One region of the Streptomyces sp. NPDC046939 genome, then DNA from elsewhere that is predicted to be linked to it. Evidence: predicted binding sites of a transcription regulator. Region 1 holds the regulator's gene; each other region holds the start of a gene.

Region 1 (9,473 bases):
AGAATGCGCTTCTTCTCCAGGGCCGCCTGCCGTACGAGACCGTGGACGGGCATGCCCCCGGTGTCGACGACCGAGGCGGCCGCCGAGGCGTAGGCCGCGATGTAGGCGAGCCCCTTGGTGGGGATGGTCGTCCGCAGCGGGGTGTCGCTCTCGTCGGGCTCCGCCAGGAAGAAGGCCCCGTACTGGGCATTCACCAGCGGGGTCAGCTCCCGCAGGATCAGGTCCGCGACCTCCATCAGGTCCCGGTGGCCCTGCATCAGGGCGGCGAGGCGCGCCAGGTTCGACTCCAGCCAGTCCTTCGCGCGGGTCGTCTCGCGCAGGTTGGCCACCATCAGGTTGATGTTGTCCTTCAGCTCGGCGACCTCGCCGCGCGTCTCCACCGCGATGGAGCGGGACATGTCGCCCTGGGTCACCGCGGACGCCACCTCGGCGATGGCGCGGACCTGCGTGGTCAGGTTCGACGCCAGCTCGTTCACGTTCGTCGTCAGGCGCTTCCACGTGCCGTAGACGCCCTCGACGCGCGCCTGACCGCCGAGCTGGCCCTCGGAGCCGACCTCGCGGGCCACACGCGTGACCTCGGAGGAGAACGAGGAGAGGGTGTCGACCATCGTGTTGATGGTCGTCTTCAGTTCGAGGATCTCACCGCGCGCGTCGACGTCGATCTTCTTCGACAGGTCGCCCTGGGCCACCGCCGTGGCGACCTGGGCGATGTTGCGGACCTGGGAGGTCAGGTTGTCCGCCATGTAGTTGACGTTGTCCGTCAGGTCCTTCCACACGCCGGAGACGCCGTGCACGGTCGCGCGCCCGCCGAGCCGGCCGTCCGTGCCGACCTCGCGGGCCACGCGCGTGACCTCGTCGGCGAAGCCCCGCAACTGCTCCACCATCGTGTTGACGGTGTCCTTCAGCTCCAGGATCTCGCCGCGCGCGTCGACGGAGATCTTCTTCGACAGGTCACCCTGGGCGACCGCCGTCGTGACCTGGGCGATGTTGCGCACCTGGGAGGTCAGGTTCGACGCCATGAAGTTGACGTTGTCGGTCAGGTCCTTCCACACGCCGGAGACACCCCGGACCTGTGCCTGACCGCCGAGGTTCCCCTCGGTGCCGACCTCGCGGGCCACGCGCGTGACCTCGTCGGCGAAGGCGGACAACTGGTCGACCATCGTGTTGATGGTCGACTTCAGTTCGAGGATCTCGCCCTTCGCCTCGACCGTGATCTTCTTGCCGAGGTCGCCCTGCGCCACCGCCGTGGAGACAAGCGCGATGTTCCGGACCTGCGACGTCAGGTTGTCGGCCATGAAGTTGACGTTGTCGGTGAGGTCCTTCCAGACGCCCGACACACCCCGGACCTGGGCGCGCCCGCCGAGCTGGCCCTCGGTACCGACCTCGCGGGCCACCCGGGTCACCTCGTCGGCGAAGGCGGACAGCTGGTCGACCATCGTGTTGATGGTCGATTTCAGTTCGAGGATCTCGCCCTGCGCGTCAACCATGATCTTCTGGCTCAGGTCGCCGTTGGCCACGGCCGTGGTCACCTGCGCGATATTGCGCACCTGAGAGGTGAGATTGGACGCCATGAAGTTGACGTTGTCGGTCAGATCCTTCCAGACGCCCGACACACCCCGGACCTGCGCGCGCCCGCCGAGCTGACCCTCGGTACCCACCTCACGGGCCACCCGGGTCACCTCGTCGGCGAACGCGGACAACTGATCGACCATCGTGTTGACGGTCAGCTTCAGTTCGAGCAGCTCGCCCGTCGCCTCGATCGTGACCGTACGCGTCAGGTCGCCCCGCGCCACCGCCGTCGTCACCAGCGCGATGTCCCGGACCTGCGCCGTCAGCCGGGACGCCATCGTGTTGACCGCCTCGGTGACGTCACGCCAACTGCCCGCGAGACCCTGCGCCTTCGCCCGGCCGCCGAGCCGGCCCTCGGTGCCGACCTCCCGCGCCACCCGGGTCACCTCGCCCGTGAACAGGGAGAGCTGGTCCACCATCTTGTTCACCGCCCGGCCCAACCGCCGCAGATCACCGCGGAGTTGACGGTTCCCGTCGTGCAGGTCGACACGCTGGGTCAGATCACCGCCCGCCACCGCGTCGAGCACCCGCGTCGCATTGGCGGTGGGCGCGACCAGGGCGCCGATGATGGTGTTGACGTCGGCGATCCGGGTCGCCCACGCGCCCTGCCCCGGGCTCGCCTCCAGGCGCTCGTCGAGCCGGCCGTGCCGGACGATCTCCCGGCGCACCCGCGTCAGCTCCGCGTTGAAGTGCACACTGCGGTCTATGAGCTGGTTGAAGACGGCCCCCAGCTCACCGACCATGCCCTCCCCGGTGTCGGGGAGACGGGTGAAGTTCCCGTCGCGGGCAGCCGACAGAGCGGCGAGGAGCGGCCGGAGGTCGGGCGGACGGATGGTGCCGTCGCCGTCGCTCCCGGGCCCGCTTTGATGCACACGCATAGCACTGTTCTCACTCATGGCGGCCCACTTCGGTAACTCGGTGCTTATGGGCGTGGTCAGTCTGTCACTCTGTTCGTGTCGCCTGAGGCGTCTTTGCCCGAACTGCTCAGGAGCCGAACGTGGGGTCCATTCCTATCCAGCGGGACACCGCCGTCGGCGGCGGGGACGTAGCGGAGCACCAGCCGCACGTCGGACCGGTCATGGTCCGTACCTCGCTGCCGGGGAACCCCCTCGCGCCCGCGGCCGCCCGGCGCTCCGTCCGCGCCGCGTTCACCGAGTGGACCGAGCGGGGCGCCCCCGGCGCCGACCGCCTCGGCGACCGGCTGACCGACGACGCCGTCGTCGTGGTCAGCGAGCTCGTCACCAACGCAGTCGTGCACGCCGGGACCAGCGTCGACCTGCTGTGCCGCCTCGACGAGCCCGCCGCCGACGGCACCCCCGCGGGGCTCGTCGTCGAGGTCACCGACCACCACCCGGCCCGCGCCGTCCGGGGCCACCAGCCCTCCCGCCCCACCGAGACCCCCGAGTACGGGCGCGGCCTCCACCTCGTCGCCACCCTCGCCGAGGCGTGGGGCATCACCTACCGGCCCGGCACCAAGACGGTGTGGGCCCGGCTGCCCGTCGAGAGCGACGAGACCGACGAGAGCGACGAGGCCGCGGCCGAACCCTCCGTGCACTCCGCCGTACGCGCACTCGAACGCGGCCTGCGCGCCGCCGACCTGCTCGCCCCCATGCCCCGCCGCGCCGCCCAGGACCGCGACTGGATCAACCGGGGCGCGCTCTCCTTCCTCGCCGAAGCCTCCGACCTGCTCGCCGGACAGCTCGACGAGGACGTGGTCGCCGCGCTCGTCGGCCAGCTCCTCGTGCCCCGGCTCGCCGACTGGTGCGCCGTCTGGTTCTACGACGAGGAAGGCCGCGCCGCGCCCGGCATCCCCGACCACGAGCCGCACGGCGAGAGCGACCCGCTGCCCCCGCCCCGGCTCGCCCGCGTCTGGCACGCCCAGGAGAACCGCACCGAAGAACTGCGCGGACGCCTGGAGAAGGAGCCCCCGCGCCTGCCCGCCGCCGCCCGCACCGCCGCCGTCCCCGTGCCCTGGCCGTTCGAGTCCTGCGGCGACACCGACGCCGAGGACACCGGCTCCGCGCTCGCCTACCGGCTCACCGTCGGCGGCCGCAGCCTCGGCATCCTCGTCATCGGGCGGGCCAATCTGCTCCGCTTCCCCGACGAGGTCACCGGCCTCGTCGAGGACTTCGCCCGCCGCGTCGCCCTCGCCGTCAGCGCCGCCCGCCGCTTCACCCGGCAGGCCACCATCAGCCGCATCCTCCAGCGCGGCCTGCTGCCCACCGCCATCGCCGAGATCCCCGGCATCCAGAGCGCCCTCGTCTACGAGCCCAAGGAGGCGGGCGGCCCCGGCGGCGACTTCTACGACGTCTTCCCCGCCGGGGACGGCCGCTGGTGCTTCGCGCTCGGCGACATCCAGGGCAAGGGCCCCGAGGCCGCCGTCGTCATCGGCCTCGTCCGCCCCTGGCTGCGGCTCCTCGCCCGCGAGGGCTACCCCGTCGCCCAGGTCCTCGACCGCCTCAACCGGCTGCTCCTCGACGACGCCACCGAGGCGGCCGACGCCGCAGCCCGCGCCCTCGCCGCCGCCGGGGGCCAGGGCATCCCGCCGGAAGGTTCCAGCTCCCGCTTCCTCTCCCTCCTCTACGGCGAACTCACCCCGTCCGCCGACGGCCGCGCCGTCACCTGCACCCTCGCCTCCGCCGGACACCCGCTGCCGCTGCTGATGCGGCCCGGCGGCGAGGTCGTCACCGCCGCCGCCCCGCAAGTCCTCCTCGGGGTCGTCGACGACCCCGACTACACCTGCGAGACGTTCGACCTCCTCACCGGCGACACCCTCCTCTGCGTCACCGACGGCGTCACCGAGCGGCGCTCGGGCCACCGCCAGTTCGACGACAACGACGGGCTCGCCCAGGCCCTCTCCGGCTGCGCCGGGCTCACCGCGCAACTCCTCGCCGAGCGCATCCGGCGGCTCGTGCACGCGTACGCGGACGCGCCGCCGGACGACGATCTGGCGCTGCTCGTGCTCCAGGCCATGTGAGCGGCCCGCCAGGATCGCGGCGGGCTGCTGGACAATGGGGGTATGCCTTCCGCCCTCCCCGATGGTGAGCCCGTGCCCGACGACGGGGCGCTGCCCGCCTCCGCCCTCGCCGACGCCGCCACCAGGCCCCTCGGCTTCTACCTGCACGTCCCGTACTGCGCCACCCGCTGCGGCTACTGCGACTTCAACACCTACACCGCGACCGAGCTGCGCGGCAGCGGCGGCGTCCTCGCCTCCCGCGACAACTACGCCGAGACCCTGATCGAGGAGGTCCGGCTCGCCCGGAAGGTGCTCGGGGACGACCCGCGCCCCGTGCGGACCGTCTTCGTCGGCGGCGGCACGCCGACCTTGCTGCCCGCCGCCGATCTCGTACGGATGCTCAGCGCGATCCGCGACGAGTTCGGGCTCGCGGACGACGCGGAAGTGACGACGGAGGCGAACCCGGAGTCCGTCGACCCCGCGTACCTTGCCGCGCTGCGTGCGGGGGGCTTCAACCGGGTCTCGTTCGGTATGCAGAGCGCGCGGCAGCACGTGTTGAAGGTCCTCGACCGTACGCACACCCCCGGGCGGCCCGAGGCCTGCGTCGCGGAGGCGCGGGCGGCCGGGTTCGACCACGTCAACCTGGACCTGATCTACGGCACCCCCGGCGAGAGCGACGACGACTGGCGGGCCTCCCTCGACGCCGCGCTCGGCGCCGGGCCCGACCACATCTCCGCGTACGCGCTCATCGTCGAGGAAGGCACGCAGCTCGCCCGGCGCATCCGGCGCGGTGAGGTGCCCATGACCGACGACGACGTGCACGCGGACCGGTACCTCATCGCCGACGAGGCGATGCGCTCCGCCGGGTTCGAGTGGTACGAGGTGTCGAACTGGGCCACCTCGGAGGCCGGGCGGTGTCTGCACAACGAGCTGTACTGGCGCGGGGCCGACTGGTGGGGGGCCGGGCCCGGGGCGCACTCGCACGTGGGCGGGGTGCGGTGGTGGAACGTGAAGCATCCCGGGGCGTACGCGGGGGCGCTGGCAGAGGGGCGTTCGCCGGGCGCGGGGCGGGAGATCTTGGCCGAGGAAGATCGGCGGGTCGAGCGGATTCTGCTTGAGCTACGGCTCAGGGACGGGTGTCCGGTGTCCCTGCTGAAGCCCGCCGGGCTGAGTGCCGCGCGGAAGGCTGTGGGGGACGGGTTGTTGGAGGCGGGGCCCTTTGACGCGGGGCGGGCCGTGCTGACCCTTCGGGGGCGGTTGCTGGCCGACGGGGTCGTGCGGGACCTGGTCGACTGATCTCGCGCCTACGCGCCGTGGAGGGCACGGTTCTGCCGCGCGTGCGGGTTTCGTCGTGGCTGGTCGCGCAGTTCCCCGCGCCCCTTTCGGGGCGCTACGCCTCTGGGGCTGTCACGAAGTCGATCAGCTCTTCCACTCGGCCCAGGAGTGCCGGCTCCAGGTCCTTGTACGAACGGACCCGGGACAGGATGTGCTGCCACGCCTCGCCCGTGTTCGCGACGCGCCAGCCGAGCGCTCGGCAGACGCCCGTCTTCCAGTCCTGGCCGTGGGGGACGCGGGGCCAGGCGTCGATGCCGACGGAGGACGGTTTCACGGCCTCCCAGATGTCGATGTAGGGGTGGCCGACGACCAGGGCGTGCGGGCTGGTGACCGACTGCGCGATGCGGTGTTCCTTCGTACCGGGGACCAGATGGTCGACGAGTACGCCGAGGCGCGCGTCCGGGCCCGGGGCGAACTCCGCGACGATCGCCGGGAGGTCGTCGACGCCCTCCAGGAACTCCACCGCCACGCCCTCGATGCGCAGGTCGTCGCCCCAGACGCGTTCGATCAGCTCGGCGTCGTGCTTGCCCTCGACGTAGATGCGGCCCGCGCGGGCGACACGCGCGCGGGCGCCCGGTACGGCGACCGACCCGGACGCCGTACGGGTCGGACGCGCGGGGGCCGCGGACGCCGAGGGGCGGACCAGGGTGACGACCTTGCCCTCCAGGAGGAAGCCGCGCGGCTCCATCGGGAACGCGCGGTGCTTGCCGAAGCGGTCCTCCAGGGTCACTGTCGGGCCCTGCGCCGTCTTCTCGACGCGGACGACCGCTCCGCAGAAGCCCGTGGTGACCTCCTCGACCACGAGGTCCGGCTCGGCCGGGACCTCGGGGACGGACGTCTTCCGCTTCCAGGGCGGCGTGAGGTCAGGGCTGTACTGGCGCATTCGGCCGACGATAGGAGAAGCCCGTCCGTACGGGCTACGACACGCCGAATCTCGCCGCCAATGTGGCGCGCTGCTCGCGGACAAAGTCGGCATTCACCACCGATCCGTGCCCGGGGACGTAGCGCGCGTCGTCGCCGCCCAGGGCGAGCAGCCGGTCCAGCGCCTCCGGCCACAGGCGCGGGGACGCGTCCGTGCCCGCCTGGGGTTCGCCGGACTCCTCGACCAGGTCGCCGCAGAAGACGATCTCCGGCCCGGGGACCAGGACCGCCAGGTCGTGGGCGGTGTGGCCGGGGCCGACGTTCGCGAGCAGGACCTGGACGCCGCCGCCCAGGTCGAGCGTGCGTTCGCCGCAGATGCGGTGGGCCGGGGTGACCAGGACGTCCGCCGCCTCGGCCGCCGCGTCCGGGTCCACGCCGTGGCGGACCGCGTCGGCGCGCAGGGTGTCCGCGCCGTCCCCGGCGAGGACGGTGTCGATGCCCGCGGCCCCGTACACCTCGACGCCCGCGAAGGCGGCCGTGCCGAGGACGTGGTCGAAGTGGGGGTGGGTGAGCGCGATGTGCGCCACACGCGTGCGCGCGCCGAGCAGGCGGCGGGTGTCCGCGCGCAGGCGGGCCCCCTCGCGCAGGGAGGAGCCGGTGTCGATCAGCAGGGCCGCGTCGTCGCCCACGACGAGGCCGGTCGTGCAGTCCCAGCCGGGCAGCCGGACGCGGCCCACGCGCGGTGCCAGTCCCTCCCAGCCCGCCGACCGCCAGTCGATGTCCGCCGTGCTTTTCATGAGGTCGACGCTAGCGGCCTTGCCTGGTCCGTACCCACCGGCCGTACACTGAGCCGGGGACGATTGGCACTCGCGCGCAGTGAGTGCCAAAACGGAAAGATCGCATCGATCATCGCGACGCTGGTCGCGGCGGTCTCGGAGACGGTTGCTGGAGGTGTGCGCCGATGCTCAGTGAACGCAGGCTCGAAGTGCTGCGCGCCATCGTCCAGGACTACGTCGGCACCGAGGAGCCCGTCGGCTCCAAGGCGCTGACCGAGCGGCACAGCCTGGGCGTCTCACCGGCGACGGTGCGCAACGACATGGCCGCCCTGGAGGAGGAGGGGTTCATCGCCCAGCCGCACACCAGTGCGGGGCGCATCCCCACCGACAAGGGGTACCGCCTCTTCGTCGACAAGCTCACCGCGGTGAAGCCGATGACCGCGCCCGAGCGGCGCGCCATCCAGAACTTCCTGGAGGGCGCCGTCGACCTCGACGACGTCGTCGGCCGGACCGTGCGGCTGCTCGCGCAGTTGACGCGGCAGGTCGCGGTCGTCCAGTACCCGTCCCTGACGCGGTCCACCGTGCGCCATGTCGAGCTGCTCTCGCTCGCGCCCGCCCGTCTGATGCTCGTGCTGATCACGGACACCGGGCGCGTGGAGCAGCGGATGATCGACTGCCCGGCGCCGTTCGGCGAACCGTCCCTGGCGGATCTGCGGGCCCGGCTGAACAGCCGTGTCGCGGGCCGCAAGTTCGCCGACGTGCCGCAGTTGGTGCAGGATCTGCCCGAAGCCTTCGAGGCGGAGGACCGCGGCACGGTCTCCACGGTGCTCTCCACCCTTCTGGAGACACTGGTCGAGGAGACCGAGGAGCGGCTGATGATCGGCGGCACCGCCAATCTCACCCGCTTCGGACATGACTTTCCCCTCACCATCCGGCCCGTTCTGGAGGCCCTCGAGGAGCAGGTCGTGCTCCTCAAGCTGCTTGGTGAGGTGGGTGATTCGGGCATGGCCGTACGCATCGGCCACGAGAACGCCCACGAGGGACTCAACTCCACGTCCGTCGTGTCGGTCGGCTACGGTTCGGGCGGCGAGGCAGTCGCCAAGCTCGGCGTGGTCGGACCGACCCGCATGGATTACCCGGGAACGATGGGAGCAGTACGCGCAGTGGCACGTTACGTCGGACAGATCCTGGCGGAGTCGTAAGTGGCCACGGACTACTACGCCGTACTCGGCGTGCGCCGCGACGCTTCCCAGGACGAGATCAAGAAGGCCTTCCGAAGGCTCGCCCGTGAGCTTCACCCGGACGTGAATCCGGACCCGAAGACGCAGGAGCGGTTCAAGGAGATCAACGCCGCGTACGAGGTGTTGTCGGACCCGCAGAAGAAGCAGGTCTACGACCTCGGCGGCGACCCGCTGTCCCAGTCGGGCGGCGGCGGGGCCGGTGGCTTCGGCGCCGGCGGGTTCGGGAACTTCTCGGACATCATGGACGCGTTCTTCGGGACGGCGTCGCAGCGCGGGCCGCGCTCGCGCACGCGCCGGGGCCAGGACGCCATGATCCGGCTCGAGGTCGAGCTGGACGAGGCCGCCTTCGGCACCACCAAGGACATCCAGGTCGACACGGCTGTCGTCTGCTCGACGTGCAGCGGTGAGGGCGCCGCGCCCGGGACCTCCGCGCAGACCTGTGACATGTGTCGCGGGCGCGGTGAGGTCTCGCAGGTCACGCGGTCCTTCCTCGGCCAGGTCATGACCTCCCGGCCGTGCCCGCAGTGCCAGGGCTTCGGCACCGTCGTGCCCACCCCGTGCCCGGAGTGCGCCGGTGACGGGCGGATCCGTTCGCGCCGCACCCTGACGGTGAAGATCCCGGCCGGTGTGGACAACGGGACGCGGATCCAGCTCGCCGGTGAGGGCGAGGTCGGGCCCGGCGGCGGTCCCGCCGGTGACCTGTACGTCGAGATCCACGAGCTGCCGCACCCGGTC
Region 2 (9,473 bases), on a different contig from region 1:
GCGATGATGAGGAGGGGCTTGGAGCCGCCGGCCTGGATGACCTTCTCCAGGAGCGGGAGCAGGTCCTGGATCGAGGAGATCTTGCCCTGGTGGATCAGGATGTACGGGTCGTCGAGGACGGCCTCCATACGCTCCTGGTCGGTGACGAAGTACGGCGACAGGTAGCCCTTGTCGAAGGCCATGCCCTCGGTGAAGTCGAGCTCCAGGCCGAAGGTGTTGGACTCCTCGACGGTGATGACACCGTCCTTGCCGACCTTGTCCATCGCCTCGGCGATCAGCTCGCCGACCTGGTTGTCCTGGGCGGACAGACCGGCGACGGCGGCGATGTCGGACTTCTCGTCGATCGGGCGGGCGGTCGCGAGGAGGTCCTCGGACACGGCCTTGACCGCGGCGTCGATGCCCTTCTTCAGGGCGGCCGGGGAAGCGCCCGCGGCGACGTTGCGCAGGCCCTCCTTGACCAGGGCCTGGGCGAGCACGGTGGCGGTGGTCGTACCGTCACCCGCGATGTCGTTGGTCTTGGTCGCCACCTCCTTCACCAGCTGCGCGCCGAGGTTCTCGTACGGGTCCTCGACCTCGACCTCGCGGGCGATGGTCACACCGTCGTTGGTGATGGTGGGAGCGCCGAACTTCTTGTCGATGACGACGTTGCGGCCCTTGGGGCCGATCGTCACCTTGACCGTGTCGGCAAGCTTGTTGACGCCGCGCTCGAGGGCGCGACGGGCGTCCTCGTCAAACTTCAGGATCTTCGCCATGGGAGCGTTTCAGCCCTCTCGAAAAACTAGGGGTGAACGAAGGACGCCCCTGACCCCGGCTTCTTACGGTCGCGGGTGCCAGGGGCGCGCTTCACATCAAAAGCTGCTTTGTCGGCCGCTTACTTCTCGACGATCGCGAGCACGTCGCGGGCCGAGAGGACGAGGTACTCCTCGCCGTTGTACTTGACCTCGGTGCCGCCGTACTTGCTGTACAGCACGATGTCGCCGGACTTCACGTCGAGCGGCAGGCGCTCGCCGTTCTCGAAGCGGCCCGGGCCCACGGCGAGGACGACGCCCTCCTGGGGCTTCTCCTTCGCGGTGTCCGGAATGACCAGGCCGGAGGCCGTGGTCTGCTCGGCGTCGAGCGGCTGGACCACGATGCGGTCCTCGAGCGGCTTGATGGCAACCTTGGAGCTGGCGGTCGTCACGATCCGGTCTCCCCCTTCGGAGATCTCACGGGGTTAAGAGTCTGAGGTGGCGACCAGGTGGATCCGTCGTCGCGGGTGCCGGACCTGCCCGTCGCTGTTGGCACTCTCCGGTGGCGAGTGCCAGGGTCGAGACTATGACCGCGATTAGCACTCGGTCAAGCGGAGTGCCAATCGTCTGCCGACGCGGCGTCGGTCGAGTGCGGCCGCGCGTGTGACGGCTTCCCGCCGCAGGGGGTCCGGTCCGCCGCCGCATACCGGTTGTCCGTGGCTGGTCGCGCCGTTCCCCGCGCCCCTGAGCGGGGCTTGCCTACAGGTAGTCCTCCAGGCGGGCCGGTTTGTAGCCCTGGCGCCGGATCTGTGTCAGCGTCTCGGGCAGGGCCGCGCCCGTGCCCGTGCCCGTACGGATGATGTCGCCCGGACGGAGGCGGTGTGCGTCGGGCCCCGCCTCGTGGGTCCACAGGACGATCGCCTCGATGCCGCACGCCGCCGCCGCGCGCAGGGTCGTCGCGTCGTACGCGCCCGATGGCGGGCGGAGCAGGCGCGGGGCCGTGCCGAAGCGGGACCTGAGGCTGTCCTGCTGGGCGCAGATCTGGGTGTGCTGCTCGACGTAGCCGAGGCCGGGCAGGGACGGGTGGGTGAGGGTGCGGTTCTCGATGCCGGCGCCAAGGGCGCGGAGGTGTCCCGCGGGGTCGTGGCGGCCCGGGCCCGCTGCGAACACGGTGAACGGGAGGTGGCTGCTGCGGATCAGGCGCGGGAAGGTGGGGTCGGGCGGTGTGTCGCCGTCGAGGTCGTAGGTCAGGAAGACGACCTTGTCGCGGGTGGGAATGTGATCGATCACCGGCGGGACGGTTCTCGCGGTACCTGCCGATGGCGCCGCCGCCGGGGCCGGGTGATGGCGCCGTACGCGCTCCGCCGCCTTCCGTCCCATCCGTTCGATCGGGGCGACGGACGGGGCGCAGCCGGTGAGGAGCAGGGCGGCCGCCACGAGGGCGGGAAAGGCTCGGCGGGGTGTCACCGGCGGGTCCCGGCGCGGGTCACCGCGTACCTCGCAACGGCCCGCACGGGCGGCGCGTCGGCTCCGCGCGGGCCCCTTCGTCCTGTCGTACCGGCACTCGTCGCATGACGCCGCATCTTCGCAGCTCAGAGCCCTGGTGAGGGGCCGACACCGGCACCGCGCACGGCCCGTCCACCGACTGGCCCACAATGGGGCGGGTGAGTTCCTCTGCCACGTCCGACGACGCCGCCGCCGACTTCCGCGCCCTCCTCGCCCCCGAGGGGCAGGCCCTGCTCGACGCGCTCCGCGAGCACGACCCGGCGCAGGAGCTGGCGCTCGCCACCCGGTTGCGCCGCGAGCACCCCGCCGCGCTGGTGTCGGCGGCGCTCGCGCAGGCGCGGCTGCGGCAGCGGGCGGCGGCGAAGTTCGGGGCGCGGGACGCGGCCCGGATGTACTTCACGCCGAACGGGGTCGAGCAGGCCACCCGTACCGGGGTCGCCGCCCATCGCGCCGCCTCGTTCCGCGCGCTCGGCGTCCGGTCCGTCGCCGATCTGTGCTGCGGCATCGGCGGCGACGCGATCGCCCTGGCCCGCGCGGGCATCTCGGTGCTCGCCGTCGACCGGGACCCGCACACCTGTGCCGTCGCCCGCGCCAACGCCGAGGCGCTCGGCCTCGGCGGGCTCATCGAGGTGCGGGAGGCCGATGTGACGGAGGTGGACACGTCCGCGTACGACGCCGTCTTCGTCGATCCGGCCCGGCGCTCGGCCAAGCGCGGGCGGATCTTCGACCCCGAGGCCTACTCGCCGCCGCTGTCCTGGGCCGTCTCCGCCGCGCTCGCCGCCCCGCGCGCCGCGCTGAAGATCGCGCCGGGCATCCCGCACGAGGCGATCCCGGCGGAGGCCGACGCCGAGTGGATCTCCGACGGGGGTGATGTGAAGGAGGCCGTGCTGTGGTTCGGCACGGAGCCGGGGCGGATGCGGGCCACGCTGCTGCCGGGGCCGCGGGAGCTGGTCGGGCGCGGGCTTCCCGATCCCGGGGTGCGGCCCGTGGGGCGGTACCTGTACGAGCCCGACGGCGCCGTCATCCGGGCGCATCTCGTCGCCGAGGTGGCCGAGCAGGTCGGCGGCGGGCTCATCGACGAGACCATCGCGTACGTCACCGGCGACGAGGCGCGGCCGACCCCGTATGCGGCCGCGTACGAGATCACGGACCGGCTTCCGTTCAACGTGAAGAAGCTGAAGGCGCTGCTGCGGGAGCGGGAGGTCGGGGTGCTGACCGTGAAGAAGCGGGGGTCTGCCGTTGAACCGGAGGAGCTGCGGCGGAAGGTCATGCCGAAGCCGTACGGGAAGCGGGCCGTGACGGTGTTTCTGACGCGGGTCGCCGGGGCGCCGACCATGCTTCTCGGGGGGCCGGTCACTTTCGGCTGAGGTCACGGGGCTCCGCCCCGGCCCCCGCTCCTCAAACGCCGGAGGGGCTTGATTTGGCCAGCAGGAAAGCGCGCTCCCGCTCATTGCGCGCCAGCTTCGCCGCCCTCCCGTACTCCTCCCGCGCCTCCTCCACCCGCCCCATCCGTTCGAGCAGGTCCGCGCGGACGCTCGGCAGCAAGTGGTAGCCGCGCAGGGCCGGTTCGTCGGCCAGCGCGTCCACCAGGGGCAGGGCCGCCGCCGGGCCGTCGACCATGGAGACCGCCACCGCTTGGTTGAGCCGCACCACCGGGGACGGGGTGCGTGCGGCGAGAAGGCCGTAGAGGGTGGCGATCTGGGCCCAGTTGGTCTCCTCGTAGGTGTGCGCCTGCGCATGGCACGCGGCGATGGCGGCCTGCAGCGCGTACGGTCCCGGCGGCCCGGACGCCACCGCGTCCGCGCGGCCGAGCGCGGCGAATCCGCGCCGGATCAGGAGCGTGTTCCAGCGCGTCCGGTTCTGGTCCTTCAGGAGGACGGGCGAGCCATCGGGGGCCGTACGGGCGGCCGTGCGGGACGACTGGAGTTCGAGGAGAGCCGCCAGGCCGTGGACCTCGGGCTCCTTGGGCATGAGCGACTGGAGGACGCGGGCCAGGCGCAAGGCGTCCTCGCACAGGCCGGGGCGCAGGTAGTCGTCCCCGGCCGTGGCCGCGTACCCCTCGTTGAAGATCAGGTAGATGACCTCCAGGACCGAGCCGAGGCGGGCCTCGCGGTCGGGGCCCGCGGGCACCTCGAAGGCGACGTTGCGGGTGGCGAGGGTGCGTTTGGCGCGGACGATGCGCTGGGCGACCGTCGGCTCGGGGGCGAGGACCGCACGGGCGGTCTCGGCGGTGGTGAGGCCGCCGAGGAGGCGCAGGGTGAGGGCGACGCGGGCCTCGGCCGACAGCACCGGGTGGCAGGTCATGAAGACCAGGCGCAGCAGGTCGTCGTCGATGTCGTCCGGGTCGGCGGGGCCCTGGTCCTCGTATGCGAACTCGGTGGCCCTGCCGACCTCCTGGAGCTTGCGGGCGTAGTTCTCGCGGCGGCGCACCAGGTCGACGGCGCGGCGCCGGGCGACGGCGGTGAGCCAGCCGCCCGGCCGCTCGGGCACCCCGGACTCCGGCCACTGTTCGAGGGCGGCGACGAGCGCGTCCTGCGCCAGCTCCTCCGCGATGCCGACGTCGCGCACGACGCGCGTGACGGCCGCGATGATGCGCGGGGCCTCCATGCGGAAGACGGTCTCGATGGCCCGGGTGGTGGCGGCGTCCGGGCGGGCCGTGGCGTGTTGCTCGGTCACAGCCCACCATCAGACACCGGAGCGGGGCCCGGGCCAAGCCCCGGACCGGCCGGTCAGCCCTCCGCGATCTCGCGGATCTCGGAGGTGACGGTCCACTCCTCGCCGTGGACGCGCAGGAACCGCTTGGTCCACTCCAGGACCTCGGCCTCGTCCTTCGCCTGGATGATCGCGTAGCCGCCGACGACCTCCTTGGACTCGGTGAAGGGGCCGTCCGTGATGCTGATCTCGCCCTTGTCGTAGTGCACGCGCTTGCCCTGCGCGGTCGGGGTCAGGCCCGCCGTGTCGAGCAGGACACCGGCCTTGGTCATCTCCTCGATGAGGGCGCCCATGCGCTGCATCAGCTCGTCGCTGGGGCCGCCCTCGGGGGCGTTGTTCTCGTCGACGCGGACCATCGTCAGGTAGCGGGGCATGATCGTCTCCAGTGCTCTCGTGGACGTGCTTGCACTGGTGCGTCGATCGGCCGTCCTTGGCATCGACACGAGCACCGGAAATCTCCGAGGATTTTTTTCATGCCGTTCGATCACAACGACCACTACCACCGGCTCCTGCTGCGTCACGTGCCGCCCGGCGCCCGTACCGCGCTCGACGTGGGCTGCGGCACGGGCCGCTTCGCGCGCCGTCTCGTCGGCCGGGGCTGCAAGGTCGACGCGCTCGATCCCGACCCGGACACGCTGGCCGCGGCCGAGGCGCGCGGCGGCGGCCCCCGCTTCCGTCTCGCCGACGCGGCGACCGAGCCGCTGCCGCCCGGCCACTACGACGTGATCACGTGCCTGGCCAGCCTGCACCACATGCCGTTCACCACGCTGACCCGGTTCCGCGACGCGCTCGCGCCGGGCGGCCGTCTTCTCGTCCTCGGCTGCTACGCGGGCCACACGTACGTCGACGTGCTCGCCTCCCCGGCGAACGCCCTGGCCCGCGCGGCGGTGTACGCCACCGAGCGCGCCCGCGGCGTCCGCACCCCGCCGCGCAGGGCGCCCGTACGGGAGCCGGAGATGACGTTGCCGCGGATCCGGGCGGAGGCGACCCGCCTGCTGCCCGGCAGCGAGGTGCGGCAACTGCTGTACTGGCGCTACCTGTTGACGTACACGAAGCAGTAGGGCACGAAGCAGTAGGTCATCGCAGCGACTCCCACAGCTTCCGCGCCTCCGGCCCCCGCGCCACCACCCGGTTCGCGTCCGTCGGGGCCGGGACCACCGGCATCACGACGGTCCTCACCGCGTCGCCGGGCAGGTCGCGCAGGCTGCGGGCCAGGTCGGACAGTTCGGGGAGGGAGTCGAGGCCGGTGTCGGCGACGAGGCTGCCGGTGGCCGCGTCGGCGATGCGGTAGAGGCGGGCGGGGTCGGTCAGGAGGCCATCCGTCGACACCTTGCCGACCAGCGACTTCACGAGTTGCTGCTGGAGCTTGATGCGGCCGAGGTCGCTGCCGTCGCCGACCCCGTGGCGGGTGCGGGCGAAGGCGAGGGCCTGTTCGCCGTCGAGGTGGTTGGCCCCGGCTTCGAGGTGGAGGTGGCTGAGGTCGTCGTCGATGTCCTCGGTCGTGGTGACGTCCACGCCGCCGAGCGCGTCGACGAGCTTCGCGAACCCCGCGAAGTCGATCTCAAGGTAGTGGTCCATGCGGACGCCGGTGAGGTGTTCGACGGTCTTCACCGCGCAGACCGGGCCACCGACCGCGTAGGCGCTGTTGAACATCACGTCGTACGCGACCGCCGTCGTGCCGCCGGACTCCGTCGGGCAGGAGGGGCGTTCGACGAGGGTGTCGCGGGGGATGCTGACGACGGTCGCCTCGGTGCGGTCCGCGTTCAGATGGACGACCATCGCGGTGTCGGAGCGGGCGCCGCCGTCCTCGCCGCCGCCGAGCGCCTTGTTCTCCGCGCCGGTACGGGAGTCCGAGCCCAGGACGAGGAAGTTGAGGACGCCCTTGTCGACGGGGGCCGTGTCCTGCGACGCGGAGGGCGCGGCGGTGGGTGTCGGCCGGGCCGGGCGGTCGGCGCCCAGCGCCCGGTCGATGTCGACGCTGCGTATGTTGTGCTCGAAGTGCCAGTACGCCCAGCCCGCACCGGCGCCGACGAGCACGAGGACGCAGCCGAAGGCGATCGCCACCACCTTCAGCGCGCGCACCTTCACCACACGCCCGCCGAACCGTTTCTTCTCAGCCACGCACGGAACATAAGTCCGCATTAGTACAGGCGTAAACCACTTGGGGCGCAGGACCGGAAAATTCAGGCGGTTTTAACAGTGCGGCTCAGACCGCCTCGAAGCGCCACCTGTGGACGGCCCGCGTCACCAAGTCACTGTCCGGCTCCGGCAGTTCGGGCACCTCGGCGTCGTACTCCGCGTCCCACCACGTGATGACCAGGACCCGGTCCTGCGGGGCGCGGAGCGTCTCGCGGCGCAGCGGCTCCCGTGCCAGCTCCTGCGCCCGGACCCAGGCGAGCAGATCGTCGCCGCGGCCCACGACGGCCCGTGCCTCCCACATCAGCGCGACTGTCACGAGTACAGGTTCTCCTTGCTGACCTCGTGCACGTGGTCGTGATCATGACCGTGGTCGTGGCCCGGTACGTGCGTCTCCGTCACCGGCAGCGACGAGTCCGCCGACAGGTCCCACGCCGACGGCTGCCGGTTCCGCGCCACCATCTCCGCGCCGAGCGCCGCGACCATCGCGCCGTTGTCCGTGCACAGCTTGGGGCGCGGCACGCGCAGCCGGATGCCGGCCCGCTCGCAGCGCTCCTGGGCCAGCGCCCGCAGCCGCGAGTTGGCCGCGACGCCGCCGCCGATCATGAGGTGGTCGACGCCCTCGTCCTTGCAGGCGCGCACGGCCTTGCGGGTCAGCACGTCCACGACGGCCTCCTGGAACGACGCCGACACGTCCCGCACCGGCACCTCCTCGCCCGCCGCCCGCTTGGCCTCGATCCAGCGGGCCACGCTGGTCTTGAGGCCGGAGAAGGAGAAGTCGTACGCGGGGTCGCGCGGGCCCGTCAGACCGCGCGGGAAGGCGATCGCGTCGGGGTCGCCCTCCTTGGCGTACCGGTCGATGACGGGGCCGCCGGGGAAGCCGAGGTTCAGGACGCGGGCGATCTTGTCGAACGCCTCCCCCGCCGCGTCGTCGATGGTCGCGCCGAGCGGCCGCACGTCGGAGGTGATGTCGCTGGAGAGCAGGAGCGAGGAGTGGCCGCCGGAGACCAGGAGCGCCATGGTCGGCTCGGGCAGCGGGCCGTGCTCCAGCTGGTCGACGCAGATGTGCGAGGCCAGGTGGTTGACGCCGTAGAGCGGCTTGCCGAGCGCGTACGCGTACGCCTTCGCGGCGCTCACGCCGACGAGCAGGGCGCCCGCGAGACCGGGCCCGGCCGTGACGGCGATCCCGTCGAGGTCCTTCGCGGTGACGCCCGCGTCCTTCAGGGCGCGCTGGATCGTCGGGACCATCGCCTCCAGGTGGGCGCGGGAGGCGACCTCGGGCACGACGCCGCCGAAGCGGGCGTGTTCGTCGACGCTGGAGGCGACGGCGTCGGCGAGCAGGGTGGTGCCGCGGACGATGCCGACGCCGGTCTCGTCGCAGGAGGTCTCGATGCCGAGGACGAGCGGTTCGTCAGCCATGGTTCTTCTCTTCACTCACGGTGTTGGTGTTCAGGCGCATCACGAGCGCGTCCACGTTGCCCGGCTGGTAGTAGCCGCGGCGGAAGCCGATCGGTTCGAAGCCGAAGCGCTCGTAGAGCTTCTGCGCCCGGATGTTGTCGACGCGGACCTCCAGCATCACCTCCGCCGCCTCGAAGGCGGTGGCGTGGCGCAGCAGCTCGGTGAGGAGGCGGGCGCCGAGCCCGGTGCCCCAGTGGTCGCGGGCCACGGCGATGGTCTGCACGTCGGCGCCGTCGGCGGAGCCGCCCTCCCCGGCGGCGCCGGAGGCGGCGAGCCCGCCGTAGCCGACGAGGCGGTCGCCCTCGTAGGCGACGACGTAGCGCCGGGTCGAGCCCACCCCGCGCGCGTGGGCCAGCTCCGACCAGAACATGCCGCGCGACCAGGCGTCGTCGGGGAAGAGGTCCTTCTCCAGGGCGAGCACCGGATCGATGTCCCACCAGCGCATCTCGCGCAGTTCGGCCTCGGTCGTCACTTGGGGGTGACCACCTTGTAGTTCTTGGGGACCTGCGCGTCGGGGCGGCGCAGGTAGAGGGGGCGGGGCGCGGGCAGCTCCTCGCCCGCCGCCAGCTTCTCGGCGGCGAGGGCGGCGAGCGCGGCGGCGGAGACGTGCTCGGGGCCGCGCGGGTCCGTGAAGGTCTCCGGGTAGAGCAGCGCGCCCGCGCCGACGGCGGGCAGCCCCGCGACGGCCTCGGCGATGTCCGCGGGCCGGTCGACGGCGGGGTCGGTGAGGCGGGTGCGCGGGTCGGCGTAGCGCGCCCAGTAGACCTCCTTGCGGCGCGCGTCGGTGGCCACGACGAAGGGGCCCTCGACGCCCTCGGCCGCGTACGCGAGACCGTCGAGCGTGCACACGCCGTGCACGGGGACGTCGAGCGCGAGGCCGAAGGTGTCGGCGGTCATCAGGCCGACGCGCAGGCCGGTGTACGGTCCCGGGCC
Region 3 (9,473 bases), on a different contig from region 1:
TCACACGTCCCGCTCACGTCGTACGGGTTCACGACGAGCGCGTCGTCCCCCAGCTCCTCGTACGCCCCCGCCTCCCGGGAGAGCACCAGGACGCACCCCTCCTCGGAGACGACGGGCACCTCCTTCGCGACGAGGTTCATGCCGTCCCGGATGGGGTTGACCAGGGCGACGTCCGCCAGCCGGTACGCGGCCAGCGACCGCGCGAAGTCGTCCTTGACGTGGAGGACGACCGGCGTCCAGCCGGGCGTGCCGAAGCGTTCGTTGATGGCTTCGGCGACCCGCGACACCTCGGCGGTGTAGTCGCGGTACACGGCGAGGTCCTGCCGTGAGGGGTAGGCGAAGGCGACGTGGACGACCTTCTCGTGCAGCTCGGGCCGGGTCTCAAGGAGCAGTTCGTACGCCCGCAGGCCCCGCACGATGTTCTTGGACAGCTCGGTGCGGTCGACCCGGACGATGACCTTGCGGCCCTCGCCGACCTGTTCCCGCAGCGCCGCCAGCCGCTCGTCCACGTCAGGGCGGCCGGCCCGCTCCCGGAGGAAGTCCGCGTCGGCGCCGAGCCCGTGCACGCCGATGCGCGTGCCGGAGGTGCCCCCGAGGATGCGCGTAGCGCAGTCGGTGAAGGCGTCCGCCCAGCGCCGGGTCAGGAAGCCGAGCCGGTCCGCGCCGAGCATGCCCTGGAGGATCTTCTCGGCGATGTCGTCGGGGAGCATCCGGAAGTAGTCGACGGGCGCCCAGGGCGTGTGGGAGAAGTGCCCGATGCGCAGGTCGTCGCGGAGTTCGCGGAGCATGCCGGGGACGAGCGTGAGGTGGTAGTCCTGCACGACGACGGTCGCGCCGGGTGCGGCCTCCTCGGCGAGGGCTTCGGCGAAGGCCCGGTTGTATGCCTCGTAGGACTCCCACTGGCGGCGGAACTCCGGGCCGAAGGACGGTTCGAGGGGCGTCTGGTACAGCATGTGGTGCACGAACCAGAGCGCGGAGTTGGCGACGCCGTTGTACGCGTCCGCGTGGACACCGGCGTCGATGTCGAGCATCCGGACGCCGGGTTCGGTGACGCCGCGCCGTACGGCTTCCCGGTCGCCGTCGGTGAGGGCGGAGCACACCCACAGTTTGTCCTTGACGACGCTGAGCGCGGAGACCAGTCCGCCGCCGCCGCGTTTCGCCTCGATGCCGGCCCCGTCGGCGCCGTCCTTCAGGACGTACGAGACGGGACCGCGGTTGGACGCGACGAGAACCTCAGCAGCACCTTGCGTGGAAGCCATATGGGCACGCTAGCCCGGCTCGGCCGGGTTCAAACGCGGCGGCGGCTGCGCGCGGCTCCGAGGCCGAGCGCGCCGAGTGCGCACAGGGAGATGCCGAACCCGCTGTAGAGCCAGAGCCGGGAGTGTCCGGCGTCCGTGGCCGCGTCCCGGTGCACGCCCCGTTCGGCGGCGACGGCGGCGGTGGGGTTCATGACGAGGGCGGCCACCGCCGCCGCCGTCATCATCATGCTGGTGAGGTGTTTGAGCCGCATGAGGGCAATCTAGGCAGGTTTTATGACCGCGCGCCCTTACGCCACGCGACGCCGCGCATACTCGCTGATCTCGGCCATCGGCGGACGCTCCTCGGTGTCGACGGCGTACGTCCTCGGTTCGAAGCGGCTGTCGCCGCGCTCGAACTGGGTGAGCTCGGGCCGCACCAGGTGGCCGCGGGCGAGCCGCACCTGGGCGGTGCGGTAGATGGCCGCCGCCATCCGGCCGAGCGCGAGCCCGTCCTGGTGGCGGTGGATGCGCACCCCGACGTCGACCTGGGCGAGCGCGCCGAGGCCGACGGTGTGCAGCGCGTCCACGAGCAGCCCGAGTTCGACGCCGTAGCCGACGGGGAACGGCAGCCGTTCGAGGAGGGACCTGCGGGCCGCGTACTCGCCGCCAAGGGGCTGGACGAAACCGGCCAGGCGCGGCCAGTGCAGATTGAGGACGGGGCGGGCCATCAGCTCGGTGACGCGGCCGCCCTGCCCGGCGGCCTGGCCGAGCGGGCGGTCGTACATCGCCTTGACGAAGCTGACGTCCGGGTCGGTGAGGAGCGGGCCGACGATCCCGGAGACGAAGTCCGCCGAGAACTCCCGCAGGTCGGCGTCGACGTAGCAGACGATGTCGCCGCTCGTGACGTACAGGGAGCGCCACAGCACCTCGCCCTTGCCGGGCCGGGCCGGTATGCGTGGCAGGACGGTGTCCCGGTGGACCACGCGCGCCCCGGCCGCCGCGGCGACCTCGGCGGTGCGGTCGGTGGAGCCGGAGTCGAGGACGACCAGTTCGTCGACGAGGGGGACCGTCTCCGTCATCAGCTCGCGCCGGATGATGCGAACGATGTCGCCGACCGTCGCCTCCTCGTCGAGCGCGGGCAGCACGACGCTCACCGTCTGGCCGGACGCGCGCTTCGCCGCGACGAGCTGGTGCAGCGGGCGGTCGGCCACGGACCAGGAGCGCTGTTCGAGCCAGCGTTCGACTTCTTCCAGCACGGTCGGTGGCTCCTTCGGGGGCGTGGGATGTGATCCATCTCGCGGTTCGGACGACTATCTCAAGGGTCCGGGCCTTCGGTTACAGTCTTGAACAAGGCCGGTGACCATCGCATGCCGGGGTCGCCGCGCCGGACAACCACATACCGCTCATCCAGAGGGGCAGAGGGATACGGCCCGTTGAAGCCCCGGCAACCCTCCAGCCGGTCTCGTAGGACACCGCAACGTCCACCGCGAGGCTCCCGGCTAGGGAAGGTGCCAAATCCGTCTCGCGGCGAGATGCGCCGCGAGGAAGATGAGGAGAAAGGGCCTCGCCTCTCATGGCTGTACAGACTGTCGCCACCCCCGCCAGGACCGTCGATCTCGGTCCGGCTTCCGGGCTCTCCTGCCGCGAGTGCGGCACCACTTTTGACCTTGGTCCCATCTTCGCCTGTGCCGAGTGTTTCGGCCCGTTGGAGGTCGCGTACGACCTTCCGGCCGGTGACCCGGAGGCGCTCCGCAAGCGGATCGAGGCGGGCCCGGCCAACCTCTGGCGCTACGCCCCGCTGCTTCCCGTCCCGGCCGACGTCGCCGAGAAGCCGAACCTGAACCCCGGCTGGACCAAGCTCGTCAAGGCAGACAACCTCGCCCGGGAACTCGGCGTCGAGCAGGGCAAGCTGTTCGTCAAGGACGACTCGGGCAACCCCACGCACTCCTTCAAGGACCGCGTCGTCGCCCAGGCCATCGAGGCCGCGCGCGCCTTCGGCTTCACCACCCTCTCCTGCTCCTCCACCGGCAACCTGGCCGGCGCCGTCGGCGCCGCCGCCGCCCGGGCGGGCTTCCGCTCCTGCGTCTTCATCCCGCACGACCTGGAGCAGGGCAAGGTCGTCATGGCCGGTGTCTACGGCGGTGACCTCGTCGCCATCGAGGGCAACTACGACGACGTGAACCGCTTCTGCTCCGAGCTGATCGGCGACCCGCTCGGCGAGGGCTGGGGCTTCGTCAACGTGAACCTGCGCCCGTACTACGGCGAGGGCTCCAAGACGCTCGCCTACGAGATCTGCGAGCAGCTCGGCTGGCGCCTGCCCGACCAGCTGGTCATCCCGATCGCGTCCGGGTCGCAGTTCACGAAGATCGACAAGGGGCTCCAGGAGCTGATCAAGCTCGGGCTCGTCGAGGACAAGCCGTACAAGCTGTTCGGCGCGCAGGCCGAGGGGTGCTCGCCGGTCTCGGTCGCGTACAAGGGCGGCCACGACGTGGTGCGGCCGCAGAAGCCGAACACCATCGCCAAGTCCCTCGCCATCGGCAACCCGGCCGACGGTCCTTACGTCCTCGACATCGCGCGCCGCACGGGCGGTGCCGTGGAGGACGTCAACGACGAGCAGGTCGTCGAGGCGATCAAGCTGCTCGCGCAGACCGAGGGGATCTTCGCGGAGACCGCCGGTGGGGTGACGGTCGGCGTCACCAAGAAGCTCATCGAGGCGGGGCTGATCGATCCGTCCCTGACGACGGTCGTCCTGAACACGGGTGACGGTCTCAAGACGCTTGACGCCGTCGCCGAGACCTCACAGGCCACGGCGACCATCAAGCCGTCCCTCGACGCGTTCCGGGCCGCCGGCCTCGACCACTGAGCCCCCCTCACCCGCAGCCCAGTCCCAGGAGTTTGCCAGCATGAGCGTCAACGTTCGGATTCCTACCATCCTGCGCACCTACACCGGCGGGGCCGCCGAGGTCGCCGCCGAGGGCGGGACCCTCGGGGAGGTCATCGCCGACCTGGAGAGGAACCACACCGGGATCGCCGCCCGCGTCCTCGACGACCAGGGCAAGCTGCGCCGGTTCGTCAACGTCTACGTCAACGACGACGACGTCCGCTTCGAGCAGGGCCTCGACACCGCCACGCCGGACGGCGCCGGCGTGTCGATCATTCCCGCCGTCGCCGGCGGCTGATCCGGCCCTGTCCGGCCCCCGCGCACGCTGCGTCACCCCGATTGCCCCCTCCGCGAGAGAAGCGGAGGGGGCAATTCTGCATGGTTGAGCGCGGTACAGTTGGGGAAGCTGCCTCCTTTCCCCGCGTGGTGCATGACGGGCGCATATGAGTTTCCGCTCGGGACGCGACAAGAAGCAGCCAAAGTGTCGAACCCCTTCGGGCCTTTTACGGCATTTACCCGGCCCGAGTTGCCCTGGGATCCGGTGAGTTGGCCCGGTTTCCCCGTTCGAGGGTGCCCAGATTTCTCGTCCGATTGACCTGTTGCAGACGGCAGTTGGGCAGATACATTCAGCCGCGGTCGACGCGTTCCGGCGCACACCCCCACCCATTGGGGAGGGTGAGGTCTGACCCGGATCCGCGAAGTGCGGATCTGTGCAAGGGCCAGTAATAGGGGAGTTAGGCATGGCTCAGGGCACCGTCAAGTGGTTCAACGCGGAGAAGGGGTACGGCTTCATCGCGGTCGACGGTGGTGCGGATGTATTCGTCCACTACAGCGCGATTCAGATGGACGGCTACCGCACCCTCGAAGAGGGTCAGCGAGTGGAGTTCGAGATCTCGCAGGGCCAGAAGGGGCCGCAGGCCGACATGGTCCGTCTGGCCGCCGCCGGCTGAAGCGCGTCGCGACTGACAGGCTTCGTACGAGACGAAGGGTCCGTGTTTCCCCGAGGGGGCACGGGCCCTTCGTCGTGCCCGGGGGCGCCCGGACCGCGCTCCGTGCTGCGCGCGCCCCCCGCCGATCTGTGGTAGCCGCTTGCACTCGCATGGGTCGAGTGCTAATCATTGGGCTTAGCACTCTCCCAGTGAGAGTGACAGAACTTGGATCGGGTCGGTGAGGTCCGGGGGCCGGTGGGGCAAGGAACCACGAGGCTCGGGGGCCGTCCGTCGCGGGCGCCAGCACGGTCCGTTTGCTTGCTTTTCCACCCCGTCCGGGAGGACCACTTCACATGGCCAAGATCATCGCGTTCGACGAGGAGGCACGGCGCGGCCTCGAGCGCGGCATGAACCAGCTCGCCGACGCCGTCAAGGTGACCCTGGGCCCCAAGGGTCGCAACGTCGTCCTCGAGAAGAAGTGGGGCGCCCCCACGATCACCAACGATGGTGTGTCCATCGCCAAGGAGATCGAGCTCGAGGACCCGTACGAGAAGATCGGCGCCGAGCTGGTCAAGGAGGTCGCGAAGAAGACGGACGACGTCGCCGGTGACGGCACGACGACCGCGACCGTCCTGGCCCAGGCCCTGGTCCGCGAGGGCCTGCGCAACGTGGCCGCCGGTGCCAACCCCATGGCCCTGAAGCGCGGCATCGAGAAGGCCGTCGAGGCCGTCTCCGCCGCCCTGCTCGAGCAGGCCAAGGATGTCGAGACCAAGGAGCAGATCGCTTCGACGGCCTCCATCTCCGCCGCCGACACCCAGATCGGCGAGCTCATCGCCGAGGCCATGGACAAGGTCGGCAAGGAAGGCGTCATCACCGTCGAGGAGTCCCAGACCTTCGGTCTGGAGCTGGAGCTCACCGAGGGTATGCGCTTCGACAAGGGCTACATCTCGGCGTACTTCGCCACCGACATGGAGCGGATGGAGGCGTCGCTCGACGACCCGTACATCCTCATCGTCAACTCCAAGATCGGCAACGTGAAGGACCTCCTCCCGCTCCTGGAGAAGGTCATGCAGTCGGGCAAGCCGCTGCTGATCATCGCCGAGGACGTCGAGGGCGAGGCCCTGTCGACCCTGGTCGTCAACAAGATCCGTGGCACCTTCAAGTCCGTCGCCGTCAAGGCCCCGGGCTTCGGTGACCGCCGCAAGGCCATGCTCGGCGACATCGCCATCCTCACCGGTGGCACCGTCATCTCCGAGGAGGTCGGCCTCAAGCTGGAGAACGCCGGTCTCGACCTGCTCGGCCGCGCCCGCAAGGTCGTCATCACCAAGGACGAGACGACGATCGTCGACGGCGCCGGTGACACCGACCAGGTCCAGGGTCGCGTCAACCAGATCCGTGCCGAGATCGAGAACAGCGACTCGGACTACGACCGCGAGAAGCTCCAGGAGCGTCTGGCGAAGCTGGCCGGCGGCGTGGCCGTCATCAAGGCCGGTGCCGCCACGGAGGTCGAGCTCAAGGAGCGCAAGCACCGCATCGAGGACGCCGTGCGCAACGCGAAGGCGGCCGTCGAGGAGGGCATCGTCGCCGGTGGTGGCGTGGCCCTGCTGCAGGCCTCCGCGGTCTTCGAGAAGCTGGAGCTGGAGGGTGACGAGGCGACCGGCGCCAACGCCGTGAAGCTCGCCCTGGAGGCCCCGCTCAAGCAGATCGCCGTCAACGGTGGTCTCGAGGGTGGCGTCGTCGTGGAGAAGGTGCGCAACCTGGCCGTCGGCCACGGTCTGAACGCCGCCACGGGCGAGTACGTCGACATGATCGCCGAGGGCATCCTCGACCCGGCCAAGGTGACGCGCTCCGCGCTGCAGAACGCCGCGTCGATCGCCGCGCTGTTCCTCACCACCGAGGCCGTCATCGCCGACAAGCCGGAGAAGGCCGCTGCCGCGGGCGCTCCGGGCGGCATGCCGGGCGGTGACATGGACTTCTGATCCGGCCTCCGTACCGGTTCAGCTCGTCTGTTCGTCCCGAGGGCGGCACTTCCTCCACCAGGAGGGGGTGCCGCCCTCGGGCGTTGTCGGGTTAAGGTCCCCGAAATTCCTCTCACGCGTGTCAACCGGCGTCCGGCCGCCAGGTCTATAGATCACGACAGCACGGTCGGACAGCACACGGTCGGGAACCACAGGGAGCACGGCGTTGACCGCAGAGGAGTTCGAGGAGTTCTACGCCCATGCGGTCGGGCGGCTCACCGGGCAGCTTTACGTCATGCTCGGCGACGCCCAGGAGGCGCAGGACGTCGTGCAGGAAGCGTTCGTGAAGGCGTGGAGCCGGCGCGGACGCCTCGACCGGGAGGCCGCCCCCGAGGCGTGGATCAGGACCGTGGCCTGGCGGCTCGCGATACGGCGCTTCAAGAAGCTGCGCCGCAGCGAGCAAGCCTGGCTGCGGCACGGCGCCGCGCCGCACGTCGGCGCGCCCGACCCCGGTTCCGTGGCCCTCGTCGAGGCGCTGAAGGAGCTTTCCCCGCAGCAGCGCAGGGTCGTCGCCCTGCACTACATCTGTGATCTCTCCGTGGAGCAGATCGCGGGCGAGACCGGGTTGTCGACCGGCACCGTGAAGACCCATCTGTCCCGGGGCAGGACCGCCCTGGCCGCCCGTATGCAGGACCCGCGCGCGCAGGAGGCACACCGTGACTGAGCACCGCGACGAGCCCGGCCTCGCCGAGGCGCTCAAGGAACTGGCCGCGTCCGGCGGGCGCGCCACCGTGCCGCTGCCGGGCCCCGTGGTCCGGGCGCGCGGCGACCGGCTGCGGCAGCGCCGGTTCGCCGTCGCGGCGGCCACGGCCGTCGTGCTCTGCGCCGGGGCGGGCGGCGGCGTCGCGCATCTCCTCGCGGACGGGCCGGGCACGGTCCAGCCCGCGCGGACCGGGGTGCCGAGGCCCGCGCCGTCGTCGGGCCCGCCGTCGACGGCACAGGCCACGCCGACGTCCCCGCCCGACGCGTCACCGACCGCGTCCTCGACGGAGACGGAGACGGGGACGGCGACCGGTGCCTCGACCGGGACCGCGACCTCATCCTCCTCCGGGACCGGGACCGGGACCGGGACCGGGACCGCGACCGAGACGGAGACCGGGGCCTCGGCCGGGACCTCGTCCTCCTCCTCCACCTCCTCCACCTCCTCAGCGGGCTCGTCCGGCTTCACCGCGCCCCCGACCTCCCTGCGGACCTCGTCACCCCCCACCTCGGACCCGCAGCGGACGTCTCCGCCCGACCGCCCCTGAGACCTCCCCCCACACGCACGACCCGAACGGAGCTCCCGTATGCCCGCGGCCCTTCTGGAAGCGCCGTCCATACCCACCCGGGCCGCCGCGCCCCGGCGCCGGCCGAGGCGCCCGCGGCTGAACCCGCTCGACCGGACGGTGCTGCGGATCTACCTGCTCACCCGGCTCGGGCTGCTCCTGACCGCGTACTGCGTGACCCGGCTCTTCCCCGCGTCCCCCGACGCCAAGGAGGCCCGGCCGCTGCTCTCGGCGTTCCAGCAGTGGGACTGGGCGCACTACCGGACCATCGCCGAGTTCGGCTACTTCCACGGCGCGGACAACACCGAGGCGTTCTTCCCGGGCTTCCCGCTCGTGCTCCGCGCCGTCCACACGGTCGTGCCCGACTGGACCGCCGCCGGACTGCTGATCTCGTTCGTGTCGGGCGCGGTCGCCGTCCTCGCCCTCGCCCGCATCGCCGGTCCGGTGGTCGGCGGCCGGGCTGTGCTGCTCCTGCTGCTGTCGCCCTGCTCCGTCTTCCTGGCCGCCGGGTACACGGAGTCGCTGTTCCTCGCGTTCGCGCTGCCCGCGTTGCTCGCCGGGCGGCGCGACAAGTGGGCCCTCGCGGCGTTCCTCACCGCGACCGCCACGGCCGTACGGGTCAGCGGGCTCTTCCTGGCGGCGGCGCTGCTCGTGCAGTTCCTCGTCGCGCACGGCCCCGGCCGGCGCTGGCGGCGGCTGCCGTGGCTGGCGCTGCCCGCCGTGCCCGTCCTCGCGTACACCGTGTATCTGTACGCGGAGACCGGCGACTGGATGGCGTGGAAGCACGCGGAGGAACGCGGCTGGTACCGCACGTTCCACTCGCCGTGGCAGGCGTGGGCGCACACCTGGGACGCCGCGTTCGACGGCGCCTACGCCACCGGGTACGCCGTCATGTGCCAGGCCGAACTCCTCGCCATGCTGCTCGGGCTGGCCCTGTTCGCCTGGCTGCTCCGCCGTCGCCGCTGGGCCGAGGCGACGTACATCGCGCTGACGCTGTGGGCGCTCGGCACGTCCTACTGGTACACGTCCGTGCCCCGCGCGACGCTCCTGTGGTGGCCGCTCTGGGCGGGCCTCGCGGCCTGGACGGTGCGCAGCCAGCGGGCCACGTACGTCTGCCTGTGCGTGGTCGCTCCGCTGTCGAC

What was found. The regulator HrcA, encoded in region 1, represses chaperone genes, less so after heat shock. The targets are predictions, from matches to a motif close to TTNGCACTCNGNNNNNCNGAGTGCNAA.
Region 2: groES (co-chaperone GroES) is a predicted target of HrcA. The motif match lies at 1,325-1,351, and genes of this name have one in related genera.
Region 3: groL (chaperonin GroEL) is a predicted target of HrcA. The motif match lies at 5,244-5,270, and genes of this name have one in related genera.

Annotation. Positions count from the first base shown of each region.
Region 1 is NZ_JBEYWV010000049.1:4,509-13,981, forward strand. Features, by position in the region: gene ABZ877_RS37045 (HAMP domain-containing protein) at 1-2,447, opposite strand, end outside; gene ABZ877_RS37050 (SpoIIE family protein phosphatase) at 2,648-4,546, shown strand; gene hemW (radical SAM family heme chaperone HemW) at 4,589-5,821, shown strand; gene ABZ877_RS37060 (DUF3097 domain-containing protein) at 5,916-6,743, opposite strand; gene ABZ877_RS37065 (MBL fold metallo-hydrolase) at 6,778-7,518, opposite strand; gene hrcA (heat-inducible transcriptional repressor HrcA) at 7,683-8,699, shown strand; gene dnaJ (molecular chaperone DnaJ) at 8,700-9,473, shown strand, end outside.
Region 2 is NZ_JBEYWV010000066.1:1,050-10,522, reverse strand. Features, by position in the region: gene groL (chaperonin GroEL) at 1-752, opposite strand, end outside; gene groES (co-chaperone GroES) at 872-1,180, opposite strand; gene ABZ877_RS39390 (polysaccharide deacetylase family protein) at 1,488-2,018, opposite strand; gene ABZ877_RS39385 (methyltransferase domain-containing protein) at 2,384-3,601, shown strand; gene ABZ877_RS39380 (DUF6596 domain-containing protein) at 3,633-4,841, opposite strand; gene ABZ877_RS39375 (YciI family protein) at 4,964-5,320, opposite strand; gene ABZ877_RS39370 (class I SAM-dependent methyltransferase) at 5,420-6,007, shown strand; gene ABZ877_RS39365 (LCP family protein) at 6,024-7,019, opposite strand; gene ABZ877_RS39360 (hypothetical protein) at 7,153-7,401, opposite strand; gene tsaD (tRNA (adenosine(37)-N6)-threonylcarbamoyltransferase complex transferase subunit TsaD) at 7,398-8,501, opposite strand; gene rimI (ribosomal protein S18-alanine N-acetyltransferase) at 8,494-8,985, opposite strand; gene tsaB (tRNA (adenosine(37)-N6)-threonylcarbamoyltransferase complex dimerization subunit type 1 TsaB) at 9,009-9,473, opposite strand, start outside.
Region 3 is NZ_JBEYWV010000026.1:10,317-19,789, reverse strand. Features, by position in the region: gene ABZ877_RS26350 (trehalose-6-phosphate synthase) at 1-1,259, opposite strand, end outside; gene ABZ877_RS26345 (hypothetical protein) at 1,289-1,510, opposite strand; gene ABZ877_RS26340 (glucosyl-3-phosphoglycerate synthase) at 1,547-2,494, opposite strand; SAM riboswitch class I at 2,639-2,793, shown strand; gene thrC (threonine synthase) at 2,812-4,101, shown strand; gene ABZ877_RS26330 (MoaD/ThiS family protein) at 4,142-4,417, shown strand; gene ABZ877_RS26325 (cold-shock protein) at 4,860-5,069, shown strand; gene groL (chaperonin GroEL) at 5,402-7,027, shown strand; gene ABZ877_RS26315 (SigE family RNA polymerase sigma factor) at 7,233-7,730, shown strand; gene ABZ877_RS26310 (hypothetical protein) at 7,723-8,313, shown strand; gene ABZ877_RS26305 (mannosyltransferase family protein) at 8,353-9,473, shown strand, end outside.